Aliamphritea hakodatensis: one gene and its partner. The protein of the gene in region 2 interacts with the protein of the main gene of each other region in a pairwise test. Links are inferred from orthologs where the notes say so. Each region holds a gene or a part of one and is shown on either strand. Other genes may lie near its edges. The genes, in order: grxD and PCI15_RS06005.

Evidence for each region.
Region 1: the proteins of PCI15_RS06005 (region 2) and grxD interact in binary tests that used the Escherichia coli proteins (3 or more experiments, as listed by UniProt). The link is inferred for Aliamphritea hakodatensis from one-to-one orthologs.

The regions. Positions count from the first base shown.
Region 1 is NZ_AP025281.1:3,835,085-3,845,444, forward strand. What follows is about bases 4,604-7,326. They hold grxD (Grx4 family monothiol glutaredoxin), read right to left. Parts: upstream 6,270-7,326; coding sequence 5,937-6,269; downstream 4,604-5,936. Other genes in these bases: PCI15_RS17535 (multidrug effflux MFS transporter), read right to left, coding at 4,604-4,933; PCI15_RS17540 (peroxiredoxin), read right to left, coding at 5,177-5,779; PCI15_RS17550 (aspartate aminotransferase family protein), read left to right, coding at 6,593-7,326. Also shown: PCI15_RS17515 (tetratricopeptide repeat protein), read right to left, coding at 1-362; PCI15_RS17520 (argininosuccinate synthase), read right to left, coding at 509-1,735; PCI15_RS17525 (flagellar protein MotY), read right to left, coding at 1,917-2,774; rnt (ribonuclease T), read left to right, coding at 3,033-3,653; more of PCI15_RS17535, read right to left, coding at 3,710-4,603; more of PCI15_RS17550, read left to right, coding at 7,327-7,777; argF (ornithine carbamoyltransferase), read left to right, coding at 7,838-8,752; PCI15_RS17560 (LysR family transcriptional regulator), read left to right, coding at 8,881-9,795; PCI15_RS17565 (DUF6942 family protein), read left to right, coding at 9,792-10,259; PCI15_RS17570 (sensor domain-containing diguanylate cyclase), read right to left, coding at 10,233-10,360. UniProt on the Escherichia coli protein: Monothiol glutaredoxin involved in the biogenesis of iron-sulfur clusters.
Region 2 is NZ_AP025281.1:1,310,994-1,321,382, forward strand. The notes cover bases 2,536-5,287. They hold PCI15_RS06005 (BolA family protein), read left to right. Parts: upstream 2,536-3,666; coding sequence 3,667-3,909; downstream 3,910-5,287. Other genes in these bases: mlaD (outer membrane lipid asymmetry maintenance protein MlaD), read left to right, coding at 2,536-2,604; PCI15_RS05995 (MlaC/ttg2D family ABC transporter substrate-binding protein), read left to right, coding at 2,616-3,239; PCI15_RS06000 (STAS domain-containing protein), read left to right, coding at 3,240-3,542; murA (UDP-N-acetylglucosamine 1-carboxyvinyltransferase), read left to right, coding at 3,930-5,192; hisG (ATP phosphoribosyltransferase), read left to right, coding at 5,274-5,287. Also shown: PCI15_RS05975 (calcium/sodium antiporter), read right to left, coding at 1-130; phospholipid ABC transporter ATP-binding protein MlaF, read left to right, coding at 553-1,359; lipid asymmetry maintenance ABC transporter permease subunit MlaE, read left to right, coding at 1,365-2,144; more of mlaD, read left to right, coding at 2,146-2,535; more of hisG, read left to right, coding at 5,288-5,924; hisD (histidinol dehydrogenase), read left to right, coding at 5,924-7,231; PCI15_RS06025 (2-hydroxyacid dehydrogenase), read left to right, coding at 7,326-8,255; PCI15_RS06030 (SDR family oxidoreductase), read right to left, coding at 8,319-9,080; PCI15_RS06035 (FxsA family protein), read left to right, coding at 9,477-9,962; PCI15_RS06040 (co-chaperone GroES), read left to right, coding at 10,203-10,389. UniProt on the Escherichia coli protein: Involved in cell resistance against acid stress.

The DNA of each region.
Region 1 (10,360 bases), 2.5 Mb from region 2 along the record:
ATCTTGGCAATATCATAGGGCTTGGAAATATAGGTATCCGGCGCGGTATCAAGGGAGCCGAACAGCAGTTTGGAGCGGTCCTGATCAACCACCAGAATAAAGGTGGTGGTATACAGCTTTGTGCCTTCGGCACCGGCCTCCTGAATTAACTGCAGACCGTTCTTCTCGGTTTTACCCAGATCAAACAGAGCAAAACATATGTCATATGTCTCTTCACGCAACAACGCCAAAGCCATATTCACTGATGACGCCACATGGATCGTTTTGATGCCTAACTGGGTCAGCGCAGCTTTCAGCTCAGCCAGATCATCCAGACGATTATCGACAATCAGGACTTTGTTTTGTGAATAATTTATTTCCATAAAACCGACATCAGAGACCAGCGCTCAAAGTACCATAGTTATCAAGCAACTAGAACTCCCGACACATCCCCTGAACAGCAAAAAACCCGCCATGTCACCATAACGGGTTTTTCAGAAAAGTCAGGTTATTAATCCCTGTTCTTTGCTCAGTCTTCCAGCAGATTGCGGCCTTTACCGGCAGCAATGCGCATGCGCAGTGCATTCAGCTTGATGAAGCCGGCAGCATCTTTCTGATCGTAAGAACCCGCGTCATCTTCAAAAGTAGCAATGTTCTCATCGAACAGGCTGTCATCAGAACGGCGACCCACAACAGTCACGTTACCCTTGTACAGTTTCAGGCGAACATCACCGTTCACGTTACGCTGTGAGTAATCGATCATCTCCTGCATCATCTTACGCTCTTCAGACCACCAGAAACCGTTGTAGATCACTTTCGCGTAACGTGGCATCAGCTCATCTTTCAGGTGCGCAACTTCGCGGTCCAGCGTGATTGACTCAATGGCACGGTGTGCACGCAGCATGATGGTGCCGCCCGGTGTTTCATAGCAACCGCGGGACTTCATTCCGACGAAACGGTTTTCAACGATGTCCAGACGGCCAATACCGTGCTCACCACCTACCTTGTTCAGGTAAGTCAGGACAGTTGCCGGAGACATTGGCTCACCGTCAATCGCAACGATATCGCCTTTTTCGTAAGTCAGCTCCATGTACTGAGCTTCGTCCGGTGCTTCCTCAGGGGAAACGGACCAGCGCCACATATCCGTTTCAGCTTCTGCCCACGGATCTTCCAGAATGTCGCCTTCGTAAGAAATGTGCAGCAGGTTAGCATCCATCGAGTACGGAGACTTCTTCTTGTTGCTTGAGAAGTCTACCGGGATGTTGTGCTCTTCACAGTACTTCATCAGGGTTTCACGGGATGTCAGATCCCACTCACGCCATGGCGCAATAACTTCAACGCCCGGCTTAAGTGCGTAAGCACCCATTTCAAAACGAACCTGATCGTTACCCTTACCGGTTGCACCGTGAGAGATAGCATCTGCGCCGGTTTCATTGGCGATTTCAATCAGACGCTTGGCAATCAGCGGACGGGCAATTGACGTGCCCAGCAGGTATTCACCTTCGTAGATAGTATTCGCACGGAACATCGGGAATACGAAATCACGGACAAACTCTTCGCGCAGATCTTCGATGTAAATTTCTTTTACACCCAGAGCTTCAGCTTTGGCACGGGCAGGTTCAACTTCTTCACCCTGGCCCAGATCTGCCGTGAATGTCACGACTTCACAGTTGTAAGTTTCCTGTAACCAACGAACGATTACAGATGTATCAAGGCCGCCGGAGTAGGCCAGCACAACCTTATTAATGTCGGACATAAAAGAACTCCACACGAAAATCTACCACCGGGCAGACAACCCGATGTATTACCTGAAAAAGGAAAGGGCAAAATTATAGCATGAATACACAGCAGGAACAGAGACAGCGGGGATAAATCCCCACTATCTCAAAGGGCAACGCACGTTCCGGCGATTCAACCGCTCAGACGGAGGACTGAAGTTAAGGCTGATCCCGGTCCAGCCGGATGGTTACCCGGCGACTGCGGTCACGGGTTGCCCGGTCGTTCTTCTGCCCCACCGGATACCGTTCGCCGTGATAACGGGTAATAATCACGTCAGGATTAACCCCCTTAGTAATCAGATACGCCGTCACTTCATCAGCACGCTTCTTAGATAAATCCCGGTTTGCCAGACGCCGGCCCTGGGTATCTGAGTGGCCGTCTACGTAAACCGAGCTGACCGCCTCATCATTATTCACATACACTGCAATCAGATCCAGCCGGGCCTTGGTGGCATCCGACAAGCGCCAGGTGGCCGACGGGAACAATACCGCGGTACGGGCGATCTGACGGTAATTCACCGGCAACAGACCGGCCACACAGCCTGAATAACTTTCAAACGCCGGCTGGAAGTTGGCCGCTGAGAGTCCTATCCGGACATTTTCCCCGGTCCCCAGCCAGTTGCGGGCTTTAAAGGTCGGCATCATGCCCTTATACAGGGCGGCAACCATATTCTGAGCCTGCGGGCTCAGCACTTCGATCTCACCACTGTACTGGTTGAACTCCACCTCTCCGATCCGCATCGGCGGGGTACCCGGCTGCCAGGGAGAAGCCTCTGCCATCAGCATCGCCTTCCCTTTCATGCCATGACCCTGAAGCGGTTTCAGAACAAAACGGATCTGCTCGCCAGCCTGATGATCGAATACGGCTTCTCCGAACAGGGGGATTTTTTGCGACATACGGCAGTTAAACTTGGAGGACTCAAGATCCCAGCGGGACTGATCGATGGTCGCCACGAAGCTTGCCGCCCCGGCAGGCAGTATCCAAAAAGCTATCAACAGTCCCAGAATAATTCGCATAAAAAGATCAAACCCTTACAGATACCAAACCAACGTATCAGATATCGACTGGTGCAGTTAAAACTTTACTGAAGATACCGGGATATTTAACCGCTGATCAGTGTCTATCCATCTTAGCAGTAATGTACTGCAAATACTTCCGTAGCAATGACAACGGCCGGCCAAGATTATACACTGGCCTCATACTCAACTGCAGGCTGAAGAGACAGCCTTTAAGGATCTCATTTGACTAAACATAACAGTGCCTATCAGCATCCGATGTCCACCCGCTTCCGGGGCTACCTGCCAGTGGTAATCGACGTTGAAACTGCCGGGTTCAATGCCGAGACAGATGCTCTTCTGGAAATTGCTGCCGTTACCCTGACGATGGATGACGACGGAAACCTGCTGATTGACCAGAGCTACTCCTTCAACGTAGACCCGTTTGAAGGTGCCAATCTGGAAAAGTCCGCACTGGAGTTTACCGGCATTGACCCGTACAACCCTCTGCGCGGTGCCATCGACGAGCAGGAAGCACTGGAAAAGATCTTTAAGCCGATCCGCAAATCCGTCAAAGCCCATAACTGTAAACGGGCAATTCTGGTGGGGCATAATGCTCACTTCGATCACAGTTTCGTAACGGCAGCCGCAAACCGCTGCGACATGAAACGCAACCCGTTCCACCCGTTTTCCACCTTCGATACCGCCACACTGGCAGGTCTGGCGTTTGGCCACACCGTACTGGCGAAAGCCTGTGACATTGCCGACATCGACTTCGACGGCAAAGAAGCACACTCGGCTCTGTATGACACCATGAAAACCGCCGAGCTGTTCTGCACCATCGTCAACCGCTGGAAAGATCTGGGCGGCTGGAGCATGGTTCAGGACCACTACGAATAACCGGCGTCTGACACGCCCCCATAAAAAAGCCCTGACACTGCAGGGCTTTTTTCGTATCAGGACACTTCCGTTTGCCGTTGCCCCGCTTCAATCCAGCGCATCATCACCAGACCGGCAGCCGCACACACGGCAAACCCTGCCACCAGCGGAATAACCGTGCCGTTGAACAGACCACCGATGAACACCCCGATCACTGCGGATAACAGCGTAGACACCGCTCCCACGACTGCGGCCCCCATACCGGCATACTTACCCAGCCCTTCCATGGCAAGCGCATTCAGATTACTGAACAGCATCCCGATACAGGCAAACGCCACGATGAAATACAGGGTTAACAGCCATAACGGCGGCATCCCCTGCCAGTAACTGCTGCCAGCCACACACAGGGCTGAGCTGACCATCAGCACCAGTAAGGCCCGCCAGGTCAGATGCTGCATTCCCAGCCGCATCACCAGACGGCCATTCAGGTAAGACGAAAAACCAATGGCGAAAGCCAGCATCGCAAAATACAGGGGGAACCACTCACCCAGGCCATATAACTGCTGAAACACCTGCGCAGAAGAACTCAGATAAGCCACAAACGCACCGGAAACAATCCCGGCCATCAACGTATACCCCATAGCAAAGCGGTCGGTTGATACTTTGATGAATGCTTTGCTGATCGCCTTCAGTGAAAATGGCACCCGCTTGTCAACCGGATGGGTTTCGGGCTGACGCTGATGAAACCAGACCAGACTGATCAGGCCGATCAGCAGAATCGCCACAAAAATGTAACGCCAGTCAGCCACCCAGAGAATCAGTTGCCCGAACACCGGCGCCACCATCGGAATCACAATGAAGATGACCATAATAAAGGACATCACCCGGGCCATTTCACGTCCGGCAAACTGATCCCGGACAATCGCCACCGTGAGTATCTTGGGGGCTGCCAGCCCAAACCCCTGTAAAAACCGCCCAAGCAGCATCACATCGAGATCCTGCGCGGCGATGCTCAAAACCCCGCCAGCAATAAAGAGTGCATAGCCCACATACATCACCGGCCGGCGGCCAAAACTGTCCGAAGCGGGGCCATAACACAGCTGCCCCACAGCCATGCCAAGAAACAGGACGGAAACCACCAGTTGCACATCATTCGCATCGGTCACCTGAAGCGCGTCTCCCATCAGCGCCAGCGCCGGTAACATGGCATCAATAGCAAGGGCAACCAATGACATCATCATAGCCATCAGGGTAACAAATTCAGCGAACGGCATTTCGCCCGCAAAAGACTTATTCGGCACAGGACATCCCGTCATTCATTCATTAATGAAGTTATTAAGAAAAGTATCAGCAACAGCACCGGGGCAGAACAGCCCGGACAGCAAACACGAAAAGACCGGCTATCATACCGCAAGCAGCACAAAACCGGTCATTCTAATTCGCTATGTAGCACATGCATTTTTTACATACAGCCGACACCGCAGGCACTGAACGGCAGCCACAAAAAAACCGCCATGAAGGCGGTTTTTTAAGATACTTAAATCTTACAGCTTGTCAGCGTTGTCAGACAGGTAGCTTGCAACACCTTCAGGAGATGCAACCATACCTTCGTCACCTTCGCTCCAGCCTGCAGGGCAAACTTCACCGTTCTTCTGGTGGAACGCCAGCGCGTCAACCATACGCAGCATTTCGTCAACGTTACGGCCCAGTGGCAGATCGTTAACAACCTGGTGACGTACCAGACCGTCTTCGTCGATCAGGAAAGAACCACGGAAAGCAACGCCGCCTTCAGACTCAACGTCGTAGTCTTTGCAGATGCTGTGAGTCATGTCGGCAACCAGCGTGTATTTAACCGGACCAATACCACCCTGCTCTACAGGGGTGTTACGCCATGCGTTGTGAGAGAAGTGAGAGTCGATAGAAACACCGATTACTTCAACGCCACGCTTAGCAAATTCTTCGATACGGTGATCGAAAGCCAGCAGCTCAGAAGGACATACGAAAGTGAAGTCCAGTGGGTAGAAGAATACTACAGCTTTCTTGCCCTTAGTTGCTTCAGACAGTGTAAAAGCATCAACGATTTCACCGTTGCCCAGTACGGCTGGTGCTGTAAAGTCCGGAGCGTTCTTACCTACTAATACGGCCATGTTTAGTTCTCTCTTAAATGAATTAAAGAATACAGCGGTTTCCCGCGCACAAATTAAGTGCGGATCAGCATAGCAGATAGTTCTTATTAGACTAATTAAACGCGTCAATAAAAACGATAAAGAATATTAATTACCAGCCTGCTGATCCAACTATGACTTATTCGCTTTCAGCCTGACCCGCAGCCGCTTCAGCAATCAGTTCTTTCAGCTCGCCGCTTGCCGCCATTTCAGCAACGATGTCGCAGCCACCGATCAGCTCACCTTTTACCCACAGTTGCGGGAAGGTTGGCCAGTTAGCGTATTTTGGCAGCTCAGAGCGGATTTCCGGATTTTCCAGAATGTTCACAAACGCAAAGCGCTCGCCGCACTCCATCACCGCTTCAACTGTGCGGGAAGAAAAGCCACACTGCGGGAAACGGGGCGTGCCCTTCATGTACAGCAGAATATCATTGGATTCGATCTGCTCTTTAATGGTATCAACGACGCTCATAAGTACACCTTTAAACCTGTCAAAACTTTCGCCCGTTTCTGCGGGGGCGTTAAAAAAAACGCAAGCCTAGCATAAACCCGAGTGATTTACTCAAGAAATATTCGGCCGCCTGTCTGCCCGAATGAGCAGCTGTCTATGCTAATCCCTGTCTTTATAAATCATTGTGACACGGATCAATAAATTCAAGTCCGAAACAGCCTCATTAACAGATAAATTACGGCAAAGATTGCTAAACTTGCGTCGATTGAATAGACTTTTGCGTTTTTTCCACGCCGAGACTTCTTCTTTATTGGCGATGGGTCCATGTTGCAGAGAGGGACTTTATGTCTACACAGCCCATAATGAACACTTATGCACGCCTGTCCGTCGCCTTTGATCACGGCGAAGGTTCCTGGCTGTATGATACCGATGGCCACAAGTATCTGGACGCGCTGAGCGGCATTGCCGTTTGCGGTCTGGGTCACGCGCACCCGGCGGTTACCACCGCGATCAGCGAACAGGCCAGCCAGCTTATTCATACCTCAAACCTGTACACCATTCCGAACCAGGAACGTCTGGCCCGCCGTCTGACCCAGATCTCCGGCATGGACAGCGTCTTCTTCGGTAACTCCGGTGCAGAAGCTAACGAAGCGGCCATTAAACTGGCCCGTCGCTACGGTCACGGTAAAGGCATCGATCAGCCGGTCACAATCGTCATGGACGGTTCTTTCCATGGCCGTACGATGGCGACTCTGAGCGCCACCGGTAACCGTGCAGTCCAGGCTGGCTTTGAGCCACTGGTCAGCGGTTTTGTCCGGGCACCGTTCAATGACGTTGACGCTGTGCGTAAGATTGCTGCCAACAACCCGAACGTTGTAGCAATTCTGGTTGAACCGATTCAGGGTGAAGGCGGCGTGGTTATCCCCGCTGATGATTACCTGAACCAGTTGCGGGATATCTGCGACGAACACGACTGGCTGCTGATGCTGGATGAAGTTCAGACCGGCAACGGCCGTACCGGCAGCTACTTTGCGTACCAGCAAAACAATATTCTTCCTGATGTGGTGACCACAGCTAAAGGTCTGGGTAACGGTGTGCCGATCGGTGCCTGTCTGGCCCGTGGTAAAGCGGCTGAGATCCTGATTCCGGGTACCCACGGCTCCACATACGGTGGCAACCCGCTTTGCTGTGCCGCAGCACTGGCGGTGGTCGATACCATCACCAATGACAAGCTGGACCAGCGGGCTGCGGAACTGGGCGACCAGATTGCCGACGGTTTCCGCGATCAGCTGGGCGGTTCTGAAAGCGTTAAGGAAGTACGTAACAAAGGCATGATGATTGCCATTGAACTGAGCGAAGCCGGTTCCGAACTGGCAGTGCTTGCGAAGGTAAAAGGTGTACTGCTGAACATTACCGGTGGCGGTAAAGTGGTACGTCTGTTACCGCCTCTGACGATGACCGACAGCGAAGCCAAACTGCTGGTAAACACTGTATCGCGCATCATCAAGGTTTATATGGCTGACGAATAACCGCCAGCTCTGATTCATTAACGAAATTAAGGAGGCCTGATTCGTCAGGCCCTTTTTATTATGACAACAAGACATTTCTTAACCCTGCTAGATTTAACGCCCGATGAACTGAAAGCGCTGATCCGTCGCGCGGTGGAACTGAAGCGAATTCGCAACAGTGGTGAGATTTACGAGCCATTGAAAAACCAGGTACTGGCGATGATTTTTGAAAAATCCTCCACCCGTACCCGCGTATCTTTCGAGGCCGGCATGGCACAGTTTGGCGGCCACGCACTCTTCTTGTCATCCCGCGATACGCAGCTGGGCCGTGGTGAACCGGTTGAAGACAGCGCCAAGGTAATCTCCAGCATGTGCGATGCGGTGATGATCCGTACCTTCTCACATGACTCGGTCGAAACCTTCGCCGCTAATTCCAGTGTACCTGTTATCAATGCCCTGACCGATGATTACCATCCGTGTCAGTTGCTGGCTGATATGCAGACCTATTACGAACACCGTGGCGACATCCAGGGCAAAACAGTGACCTGGGTAGGTGATGGCAACAACATGTGTCACTCCTACATAAACGCTGCCCGCCAGTTCGACTTCCACCTGAACATTGCCTGCCCGGAAGGCTTTGATCCGAATGCTGAGCTGGTTGCTGCCAATAAAGACCGCATCAGCATCTACCGCACGCCGGAAGAAGCAATCAAAGACTCCCACCTGGTGGTCACCGATGTATGGGCATCCATGGGTCAGGAAGAAGAACAGAAAGAACGCGAAGCAGCCTTCACCGGCTATCAGGTTACCTCTGCGCTGATGGATACCGCTGATAAAGAAGCACTGTTCATGCACTGTCTGCCGGCACACCGTGGTGAGGAAGTCAGCGCTGAGCTGATGGACAATGATCCCCGTTCCGTTGTCTTTGATGAAGCAGAAAACCGCCTGCACGCCCAGAAAGCGCTGCTGGAACTGCTGATGGTTGGCAGCCAGTAATCTGCTTCCTTAACCGCCTTACCCCTGTCACAAAGTGCAGGGGTAAGTGGTTACTCTACGGCAATGCCGTCAAGGTACGACAGTTCATACTATACTCATATCTAAGTTGAAGTTGAGGTTAACCGCGTATGATCGAGCTTCGTCATTTAAAAACACTCTCTGCACTGCGTGACACCGGAAGTCTGGTTGATGCGGCAGACCGCATTCATCTCACCCAGTCTGCCCTGTCGCATCAGATCAAAGATCTGGAAGACCGCCTCGACTGCTCCCTGTTTATCCGCAAAACCAAACCTATCTGTTTCACCAGCGCCGGCCAGCGCATTCTGGCACTGGCCGATGAAGTGTTACCTATGGTGCGCAACGCTGAGCGGGATATCGCCCGCTTGGCGGGCGGAGAGGCCGGCCGGCTGAATATCTGTATTGAGTGTCACAGCTGCTTTGACTGGCTGATGCCCACCATTGATCATTTCCGCCAGAACTGGCCGGAAGTGGAGATGGACCTGTCTACCGGCTTCAGTTTTCTGCCCCTGCCGGCACTGGCCCGGGGCGACCTGGACCTGGTCATCACTGCAGATCCGGAAGAGCGTAACGGCATTACCTACATTCCGCTGTTCACTTATGAATCTGTGCTGGCCATTTCCAAGCAGCACCGTCTGGTCGCCAAACGGCATATCCAGCCACAGGATCTGGCCAGCGAAGTGCTGATCACCTACCCGGTTGAATCCCACCGGCTGGATGTCTTCAAACATTTTCTGGAACCGGCAGATATTGAGCCGGCCAGCATCCGCACTTCTGAACTGACCGTGATGATCATGCAGCTGGTCGCCAGCGGACGCGGTGTGTCTGCACTGCCTAACTGGGCAATACATCAGTACATCGAACAGAACTACATCAGCGCCAGGCCTCTGGGCGAAAAAGGTGTCTGGTGTACCCTGTATGCGGCCATCCGTGATGACCAGAAAGATGCTGACTTCATGCTGGACTTCCTCAGCACCGCCAAGGAAATTACCTTTAAAAACCTCAGCGGCATTAAATCTGCATGAATGAGCGCCTTTCCAGTCTGGGAAATCCGCATGCAGAGATACGCCTTTATCTGCCCACCCCGCCGGCACTGGAAAACGGCTGGCAGGGCTATGATGATACTGTGCGCCAGAACGGCAACCACTGGCGGAAGATCCTGATTATTCTTTCTAAGATCGTGGCACAGACAGACGACTGGCGATATCACCGGGATAACCGGTTGCTAGAAAGTGAAGCCATCGACTTCAGTAACCAGCTGAACAGCCGGGCGGCACTTCACCTGGTCGCCGGAAAAGCCAGTTGGGAAAGGTTGGGGCTGGTGCGGGCTGACCAGTCTCCTGCCGACGCAGGCTTTACTGCACTGGATGACAGCACAGTGTTATGGCGCAGGGATAATCTGATTCTTACCCCGTATCCGGATTATCGTCAGTTTCCCAACCGGCAGATTGACTGTCTGCGCTCAGCGCTCGGGAACGATCTCCGGTAAAGGCTGTATAGCCCCTTCTTCACAACAGTTACGGCCATTTTCCTTCGCCTGATACAGGGCCTTATCCGCAGCGAGATACAGCTGCTCAAAACTGACTTTAT
Region 2 (10,389 bases):
GCGACATACCAAAGTTTTTGGCAGTGGCGGCGGCACCGTCAACAAACCGGTCAGCACTCCAGACCAGGACAACAAAACCGGTGAGCAAAGCAAGAATAGGGTAAAGCATCAGTTTTTGGGACTCGAACATGAAAAAGAATGAGCCGCATATTTAATGAAGAATCGGACGGATGTGCAAGGCCTGTGTAACGGCAGGCTGATTTTATTGGCTTTTTCTGCGGGATTTTTTTGGTGGCGGGGTTGGTGCTCTGGTATAGTGCGCGCTATTCGTTGCTATGCTGATGTGATTTTGGCTGACTGAGTCAGAGATCAGGGAATATCGGACGGTTTGCGTGTATTTCTTATGACAGGCGCCAGATCCTGTATCTGTTCTTTCTATATACCGAAATAACTGAACCGTTAGCCAAACTTTGACGGGGAATTGCAGTCAATACACCCACTGCACAGCTTGCCGGTGTATTAACCCTTTTTTTACCTGGCTGACGTTAGCGTCAGGCTGCACATTCTCAATATATTGCCGAAGTAACTCTGTGGGGAGTTCGAGAGTTTAAGATGAGTTATCTTGACGACAGTATTATCGATATTAAACAGTTAAGTTTTGCGCGGGGAGACCGGGCAATCTTTGATGGCGTTGATATTCGCATTCCCCGGGGGAAAGTGACTGCAGTCATGGGGCCAAGCGGCACGGGTAAAACGACCTTGCTTCGTCTGATCGGCGGTCAGCTGAAACCGGATAATGGCGAGATTCTTCTTGAGAAAGACAATATCCCGGCGCTCTCCCGCAAAGACCTGTTCCGGGTACGGGAAAAAATGGGCATGCTTTTTCAGAGCGGTGCACTTTTTACCGATATGACAGTGTTCGAGAATGTTGCTTTTCCAATCCGTGTACATACCGACCTGAGCGAACAGATGATCCGTGACGTGGTGCTGATGAAGCTTCATGCAGTCGGATTGCGCGGCGCTGCGGATATGATGCCCAGTGAACTGTCGGGTGGTATGGCGCGGCGGGTTGCGCTGGCCCGGGCGATCGCGCTCGATCCGGATCTGGTGATGTATGACGAGCCGTTTACCGGACAGGACCCGATTGCAATGGGGGTGCTGGTGAATCTGATTGCCCGCCTGAACAAAGCGCTGGGGCACACCAGTATCATTGTTTCCCATGATATCAACGAGACACTGGCCATTGCTGATTATATTTACCTGATTGCCGACGCTAAGGTGTTGGCGCATGGCACGGCAGCTGAGTTACGCGAAAACGATTCTCCCCAGGTACGTCAGTTTCTGGATGGTCTGCCGGACGGGCCGGTCCCATTTCATTTTCCGGCTGATGATTATCTCGATCAGCTGATGCAGGGTTAACTAAAATGTTTGCAAAAATTCAGGCGCTGGGGGCTGCCGGGCTGAACAGGGTGGAAGCATTTGGCCGTTCCGGCATCATTCTTTCACAGGCGGTCTTTGCGATTCCGGGCCGTCAGGCGTGGCCGTTATTCATTCAGCAACTGTATTCAGTGGGTGTACTGTCGCTGATCATTATCATTGTATCCGGCTTGTTTATCGGCATGGTGCTGAGTCTGCAGGGGTATACCATTCTGGTTGATTACGGCTCTGAGCAGGCGGTGGGGCAGATGGTGGCCCTTAGCCTGGTACGTGAATTGTCGCCGGTGGTGACCGCACTGTTGTTTGCCGGACGGGCCGGGTCTGCACTGACCGCTGAAATAGGGCTGATGAAGGCCACCGAGCAGCTGTCCAGCCTCGAGATGATCGGGGTTGATCCGTTACGCCGGATTATTGCGCCGCGCTTCTGGGCCGGTATGCTCAGCCTGCCGCTGCTGTCCATGATATTCAGCGTTGTTGGAATCTGGGGCGGTATGCTGGTGGGGGTCGACTGGCTGGGCATTTATGAAGGCTCTTTCTGGTCTAATATGCAGAACTCTGTGGACTTTTTTGAAGACGTTGTAAACGGGTTGATCAAAGCACTGGTTTTCGGTGTGGCGGTCACCTGGATCGCGGTTTATCAGGGCTACGACTCTGTGCCGACGTCTGAAGGTATCAGCCAGGCAACGACCCGCACGGTGGTGTATGCGTCGCTGGCGGTACTTGGGCTGGACTTTATTTTGACTGCTTTGATGTTTGGAGATTTATAAGATGCGAATCCGGGGACTGGAATTAGCAGTAGGCTTTTTTATGCTGGCCAGTGCGCTGGCGCTGCTGGTGCTGGCATTGAACGTAAGCGGACTTACTCTGTCTGAGAGTAACCGCAGCTATAAAGTCTATGCATTGTTTGAAAACATTGGCGGTTTAACCTCCCGCTCCAAGGTAACCATGTCCGGGGTTAAAATTGGTCAGGTAACGGCAATTGTTCTGGATGAGGATCAGTTGATGGCCCGGGTGGAGATGGCCATTGATTCGAATGTAAATTACCTGAGTCTGGACAGCTCTGCGTCTATCCTGACGTCCGGCCTGCTGGGTGAAAAATATATCGGGATTACGACCGGTGCTGATGAAGAAATGCTACAGGACGGAGATTTTATTGAAGATACTCAGTCCGCGCTGGTATTAGAAGAACTGATTGGTAAGTTTCTGTTTAATGAAGCGACCGAATAAAGAGAAAAATTATGCGTAAATTATTATCTGTTTTTAGTCTGGCGGTACTGGTTGCTCTTAGCCCGGTGAGCCTGGCGTCATGGCAGGCTGCCAGTGAGCCGGTTGATAAAGCCAGTGCTGAAATGATCAGTGTTCTGGGTGACGGAGGGTTGTCTGCCGGCGATGATGTGACGCCACTGATGGCAGAAATTGAGCGGCTGCTGGTGCCGGTCGTGGATTTTGACTACATCGCCAAGCGGGTGATGGGTAAATATTACCGCAAGGCAACCACTGAACAGCGGGCAGAGTTTACAGGTGTTTTCAAAAATACCCTGATCAGAACCTATGCCAAAGCGCTGGTGGGCTTTGAAATTACCGGTTATGAACTGTTGCCTGAAGGCCGTCCGAGCCCTAAGCCGAACAAACAGATCGTCAGTGTTAAGGTGCGTTCCGGAGGCAGTGCTACATACAAGCTGGATTACTACATGCTGGAACAGCCCGAAGGCTGGAAGCTGGTAAACGTTCATCTGGACGGTATTAACCTGCGTCTTAACTTTAAGAATCAGTTTGCTTCGCTGGTGAAGAAAAACCGCGGTGATGTTGGCGGTGTAATTGCCAACTGGAAAGCCCAGGTAGAAACGGATGTAAGCAAATAAATGGCACCGTTCAGTTGTAAACCGCACGCCCCGGATACCCTGGTGTTAAGCGGTGATCTGATTTTCGCGACAGCCGAACATGCCCGGCAGGTGACAGAAGCCCGTCTGGCTGAACGCACTGGCCGGGTCGTGATGGATTTTTCTGAAATTTCCCGTGTCGACAGCTCCGCGCTGGCATTCTGGCTAAGCTGTCAGCGTCTGGCTGAACGAAATGATCTGTCGCTCGAAGCTCTGCATTTCCCGGATGAAATGGTGCAAATGGCGGAGCTGGTCGGGCTGTCGTCCAGCCGGATCTGGAAATAACCTTCCTGAGATTGCTTTGTCTCAGGAATTCCCCGCTTCGGTGTATCCTTCCGTCGCCTTTTATATCGTAATCGGCTATCATTTCATCTGTTATTTTTCCTCCCAAATTTAAGCGGTATTTTGCATGCAAATCGAACAAGTTAAGCAGTTACTGGAGAGCAAACTGGAAGGTTGTGTTGTCTATCCTGAAGGTGAAGGCTGTAATTTCCAGGTAACCGTTGTCGGTGAGGTTTTTGAAGGCTTACGTCCGGTTAAAAAACAGCAGATGGTTTCCCAGTGTCTGGCTGAAGAAATCGCTAATGGCAGTATTCATGCGCTGACTATCAAAACCTATACGCCTGCACAGTGGGCTGAGTTACAGAACTAATTTGATAAGGCAAAGCGTCGATGGATAAACTAATTATTACCGGTGGAAGCCGGCTGAAAGGCGATGTAAAAATCTCCGGGGCAAAGAACTCTGCGTTGCCTATTCTGGCGGCAAGTCTGCTGGCCGATGAACCTGTTACTATCAGCAACCTTCCTCACCTGCACGATATCACGACCATGCTGGAGCTGTTACGCCAGATGGGGGTGGATCTGACAGTCGACGAAAAGCTGAGTGTTGAAATTGACACCCGCACCATCAATTCAACTGTTGCGCCATATGAGCTGGTGAAAACCATGCGGGCGTCCATTCTGGTACTGGGACCGCTGCTGGCTCACTATGGTCATGCGGAAGTGTCTCTGCCCGGTGGCTGTGCAATCGGTAGCCGTCCGGTGGACCTGCACATTAAAGGCCTTGAAGCCCTGGGTGCAACCATTGTACTGGAAGAAGGTTTTATCCGTGCTACCTGTGACGGACGTCTGAAAGGCGGCCGGGTATTCTTCGATACTGTGACAGTAACCGGTACCGAAAATATTCTGATGGCGGCAGCGCTGGCTGAAGGCCAGAGTGTTATCGAGAACGCGGCACGGGAACCTGAAGTGGTGGATCTGGCTGAGTTCCTGATTGCCATGGGTGCTGATATTTCCGGTCACGGAACGGACACAATTACAGTAAACGGTGTACCGTCGCTGAAGTCCTGTCATTTCCCGGTGGTTGCTGACCGTATTGAAACCGGTACCTATCTGGTCGCCGCTGCAGCGACCCGCGGTTCTATCCGGGTTAAGAATACCCGTCCTGATATTCTGGATGCGGTTATCCAGAAGCTGGAAGAAGCCGGCGCCGAAATTAAAACCGGCAAAGACTGGATTGAACTCGATATGCACGGTAAACGGCCGAAGGCGGTTAACCTGGTGACGGCTCCTTATCCGGCTTTTCCAACCGATATGCAGGCGCAGTTTGCAGCCATGAATGTTGTGGCCGAAGGTGTCAGCCGCATTAAGGAAACGGTATTTGAAAACCGTTTCATGCATATGCAGGAAATGACCCGCATGGGTGCCAAGATCACCATCGAAGGTAATACGGCAATCATGGAAGGTGTGGATAAGCTGACAGCAGCGCCGGTTATGGCGACTGACCTGCGGGCATCTGCAAGTCTGGTTATTGCTGCAATTCTTGCCGAAGGTGAGACCATCATTGAGCGGATTTACCACATTGACCGTGGTTATGAGTGCATTGAAGAAAAACTGCAATTATTGGGCGCTAAGATTAAGCGGGTGCCGGGTTAAGCATTTTCTGCCAGCAGACTTTTTATTTATTTTCAGCAGCGCTGTGGCGCTGCCCTCTTTACGGATTGTCAAACAGCGAACATGAAACAGCAATTGACTATAGCCCTGTCGAAAGGGCGTATTCTGAAAGACACGTTACCGTTGCTCGAAGCGGCGAATATCCTGCCTGCAGAAGATATCTTCAGCAGCCGTAAACTGATCTTTGATACCAACCATGACAACATTAAACTGGTTGTGATCAGAGCCACTGACGTGCCAACGTATGTTGAACATGGTGGCGCAGACATGGGTGTGGCAGGTAAAGACGTGCTGATGGAGTACGGCGCCAAAGGTGTCTATGAACCGCTGGATCTGGACATTGCCCGCTGTAAGCTGATGACTGCATCTCTGAAGGACGCGCCGCCGGTATCCGGGCGGATTAAAGTTGCCACCAAGTTTGTCAATGTCACCAAAGAATACTATGCCCGTCAGGGGCATCAGGTAGACATCATCAAGCTGTACGGTGCGATGGAGCTGGCGCCGATTATGGGGCTGGCTGACCGGATCGTGGACATTGTGGATACCGGTAACACCATGCGTGCCAACGGTCTGGTACCGCTGGAAGAAATTGCTTATGTCAGTTCCCGGCTGGTCGTCGGTAAGGCTGCGATGAAAATGAAGCATCGTCAGATTCAACCGATTATTGAGCAGTTAGCCGCCGCAGTAGAAGCAAGAAAGAGTGAAGGTAAGTAATGGCTGAGTTAAATGTATTACGGCTGGACAGCCAGCAGGAAGATTTCGCCACGCAGATGGACAGTCTGCTGGCCTGGGAAGCGGTTTCTAACAAAGAAGTTAATGCCATTGTTGATGATATTCTCCTGCAGGTAAAACAGCGTGGAGACGCAGCAGTTGTTGAGTTCAGCAACCGTTTTGACCGCCTTAATGTTTCTTCAATGGCTGAGCTTGAGTTCTCTAAAGAACAGCTGCAGGAAGCGCTGGCTACCTTGCCGGCGGATCAGAAAGAAGCGTTGCAAACTGCCGCTGACCGGGTTCGCGACTATCACGAGAAGCAGCTGGGTGAATCCTGGCAGTACCGTGAGGCTGACGGCACTTTGCTGGGCCAGAAAGTCACGCCAATGGATAAAGTGGGTCTTTACGTGCCGGGTGGCAAGGCATCTTATCCGTCTTCTGTGTTAATGAACGCGATTCCTGCAAAGGTTGCCGGTGTTGAAGAACTGATCATGGTTGTGCCGACGCCGGACGGTGAGGTCAATCAACTGGTACTGGCGGCAGCGGCGTTATCCGGTGTAGACCGGGCGTTTTCCGTAGGCGGTGCGCAGGCGGTAGCCGCACTGGCGTACGGAACCGAAACGGTGCCTAAGGTCGATAAAATTGTTGGCCCGGGTAACATTTTTGTTGCCACGGCGAAACGGGCAGTATTCGGTGCGGTGGGCATTGATATGATTGCCGGACCTTCTGAGATTCTGGTGATCTGTGATGGTCAGACTGATCCTGACTGGATTGCCATGGATCTGTTCTCTCAGGCTGAACACGATGAAGATGCACAGCCTATTCTGGTTTCGCCGGATGCAGCGTTCCTGGACAAGGTAGAAGCGAGCATTAACAAGCTGTTGCCGACTATGGAGCGTGAAGCCATTATCCGTGTATCTATGACTGATCGTGCTGCTCTGATTAAAGTACCTGATCTGTCTGCTGCTGCCGTTGTCAGCAACCGGGTAGCGCCGGAGCACCTGGAGTTATCAATCGCTGAGCCTGAAGCCCTGTTACCTGAAATTAAGCACGCCGGTGCGATCTTCATGGGACGTTATACTGCAGAAGCACTGGGTGACTATTGTGCAGGCCCCAACCACGTGTTGCCGACCTCCGGTACCGCGCGCTTCTCATCGCCACTGGGGGTGTATGACTTCCAGAAACGTTCATCTCTGATTATGTTCTCTGAAGAGGGGGCGTCAGAAATGGGTAAGGTCGCATCTGTGCTCGCCCGTGGTGAAAGCCTGACGGCACACGCCCGGTCGGCAGAGTATCGGATCAAAGACTGATCCCGCCCTATCGTTTATAAAAAAGCCCGGTACTGTTACCGGGCTTTTTTTTGTTTTACAGTGGCCTTTCACAAGGCTCAGACGGCAGGACATTATGAAGGTAGTATTTTATGCCCGTGGTGAAGATTTTTCAGACTGGTTGCCCTCTGTAACAGAATTGTTACCCGGTGCAGACTGCCGGTTATGGTCGGAGACAGAAATGCCGGACTGGCAGGCAGACTATGCGCTGGTCTGGCAGCCACCGCAGGCGCTGTTTGAACGTCATACCCAGCTTAAAGCCATCATTAATCTCGGTGCCGGTGTGGATAAGTTACTGGCGTTACCGGGGCTGCCGGAAGGTGTGCCGGTGCTGAAATTACGGGACGCCGGTATGGCCACCTGGATGACCGATTACGTGCGGTACGGCTTACTGCATTTCAGCCGGGACTTTGATGCCTATCAGCGCCAGCAGCGCCGCAGTGTCTGGCAGCCGGAAAAAATTGATGCCCGCAGTAACTGGCCTGTGGGCATTCTGGGCATGGGAGCGATTGGTTCTCAGGTTGCCCGGCGACTGTCCGATGATGGCTATATCGTGCGGGGCTGGAGCCGCACAGAAAAAGTGGTTGCCGGGGTGGAAAGTTTTACCGGGCAGGATGCTTTGTCTGCATTTTTACGGGGCACCCGGGTACTCGTAAACCTGTTGCCTTCAAGCCCCCATACTCAGGGGCTGGTAAACGGCCCGGTGCTGGAACAGTTGTTACCGGAGGCGGTTGTGATTAACGTCGGCAGGGGAGAAGTGGTTGATTCCCCGGCCCTGATAGATTCGCTGCGTAAGCAGCGTCTGCGGGGGGCAATGCTGGATGTCTTTGAGTACGAACCTCTGTCACAGGATTCTCCACTGTGGTCGATGGATAATGTCATTATCACGCCACACATCGCGGCGCCGACATCCATCAGGGATGCGATTGAGCAGGCAAAAGAGTATATCCATGCCATCGGGCTGGGGCTGCCGGTGAAAGCCGTTGACCGTACGCTGGGGTATTAACCCGGATTTCTTACAGAAAAAGCCAGCGTATAGCTGGCTTTTTTGTCTGAGCAGAAGAGCGGATCAGATGCGCAGTGCGCCATCGACCTCAATGCAGCGGCCGTTGATGTAATCGTTTTCCAGAATAAAGGCGACAGTGCTGGCGATTTCTTCCGGCTTACCCAGGCGTTTGGCAGGAATGCCGGCAGCAATTTTTTCCAGTGCTTCCGGTTTCATGCTCATTACCATCTCGGTACCGATATAACCGGGTGCAATTGACGCTGCCCGGATGTTGTAGCGGGCAAGCTCTTTCGCCCAGGTAACCGCCATTGCCTGTACGCCGGCTTTCGTCGCCGTGTAGTTGGTCTGGCCCATGTTGCCATTGCGGGAAATGGAAGAAATGTTGATGATGCAGCCTTCACAGCCAAGTTCGATCATCTTAACAGCCGCTTCACGGCCACACAGGAAGGTACCGGTCAGGTTGACATCCATGACCAGATTCCAGTTATCCAGGCTCATTTTGCTGACGACTTTACCGTCTTTCACTTTAATGAACAGCCCGTCGCGGGTGATACCGGCATTGTTGACCAGACCGTGAATGGCGCCAAAATCCTGCGCAATGTCATCAAACAGTTCGGTAACGGCGTCTTCTTCGGCGATATTAGCAATGTAACCCCGGGCTTCAGTACCCAGTTCCATGCACAGGCCGATGGTTTCATCCAGACCTTGCTGATCAAGGTCAACCAGTGCAAGTCTGGCACCTTTTGCTGCAACCTGAAGTGCCATGGCGCGGCCAAGGCCTCGGCCGCCTCCGGTGATAACAATGACTTTATCTTTTAATTCCATCTGCGGACTACCTTAAATGATGTTGTGTTTTTGTTTTTATATGTGCAGTGCAACAAAGTTTTCTAAAAGTTATACCGCAAATGCGTAAAAGTCCATGCCTTCCTTGATTAAATTTATAAATCTATTTTATATCAATTAGTTATGATTATTGTTGTTGTTTGTTGATAGTGCTTTTTGTCGGGTTTGTTGCGCGGCGCAAAAAATATAACGTACTGACAGCATATTTTATGCTGCAGGTTTGTCGGTTTTGTTCAGGTGCAGGCAGGGTAACCCGTTCAGGACGGAATGGTCGCGAAATATGAACAATCATAGTAGCCTGAATCACGGGACTAAACCGGGTTTGCCGGTGTAAACTACAGGCAGTCTCAACATTGAGTTTTCTGACAGGTTTTTGTTATGCGCTTTTTATTTTTGTTGTTCATCATAGTACCGATTATTGAAATTACCCTGCTGATCAATGTCGGGCAGGCGATCGGTGCCTGGAATACAGTTGGTCTGGTGCTCTTGTCTGCGTTTATTGGCGTGAACATGCTGCGCTACCAGGGGTTCTCAACCCTGCGCCGCGCTCAGGGCAGAATGGCTACCGGTGAGATGCCGGGTCGTGAAATGGTTGAAGGGATTGTGCTGGCCGTCGGCGGCGCACTGCTACTGACCCCCGGATTTGTGACAGATGTTATCGGTTTCCTGTGTCTGATTCCGTTTACCCGCCAGCGTTTTGCCGATCTGGTATTAAGTAAAGTCACCCTGATTAATCCGGCGCAGGGGTTTCATCATCATGCCGGCCCGGGAGACTTTCACCAGGCAGATCCCCGCGATCCCCGTGATTCGTCTACTCTGCATAAGGGCGATGTGATCGACGGCGAGTACCGCCGGGAAGACTGAATCCGGGTTTACTGAAAAAATCACACTTTTTTTAATGATAAGTGTTGAAAACCGTTTTGCCGGCCCCATCTAGCTAAACATCATCATTTATTAGGTGATACAGAAGATCACTTTGTAAACATGTAAAACATGCTCTGCTTCGGTCTGAAGTTATTATTTTTCAAAGGCTTCAGAGCTAAAAGAGCGGTTTAATAACTATAAACGACTTTTTTTGATCACAAGGATCAGGAGAGATATTCAATGAAAATTCGTCCACTACACGACCGTGTTGTTGTTCGCCGTAAAGAAGAAGAAGCAACTACTGCTTCCGGTATTGTTCTGCCAGGTTCTGCAACTGAAAAGCCTAACCAGGGTGAAGTAGTTGCTGTTGGTAACGGCCGTGTAACTAACTCCGGTGAAGTTCAGGCTTTAACCGTTCAGGTTGGTG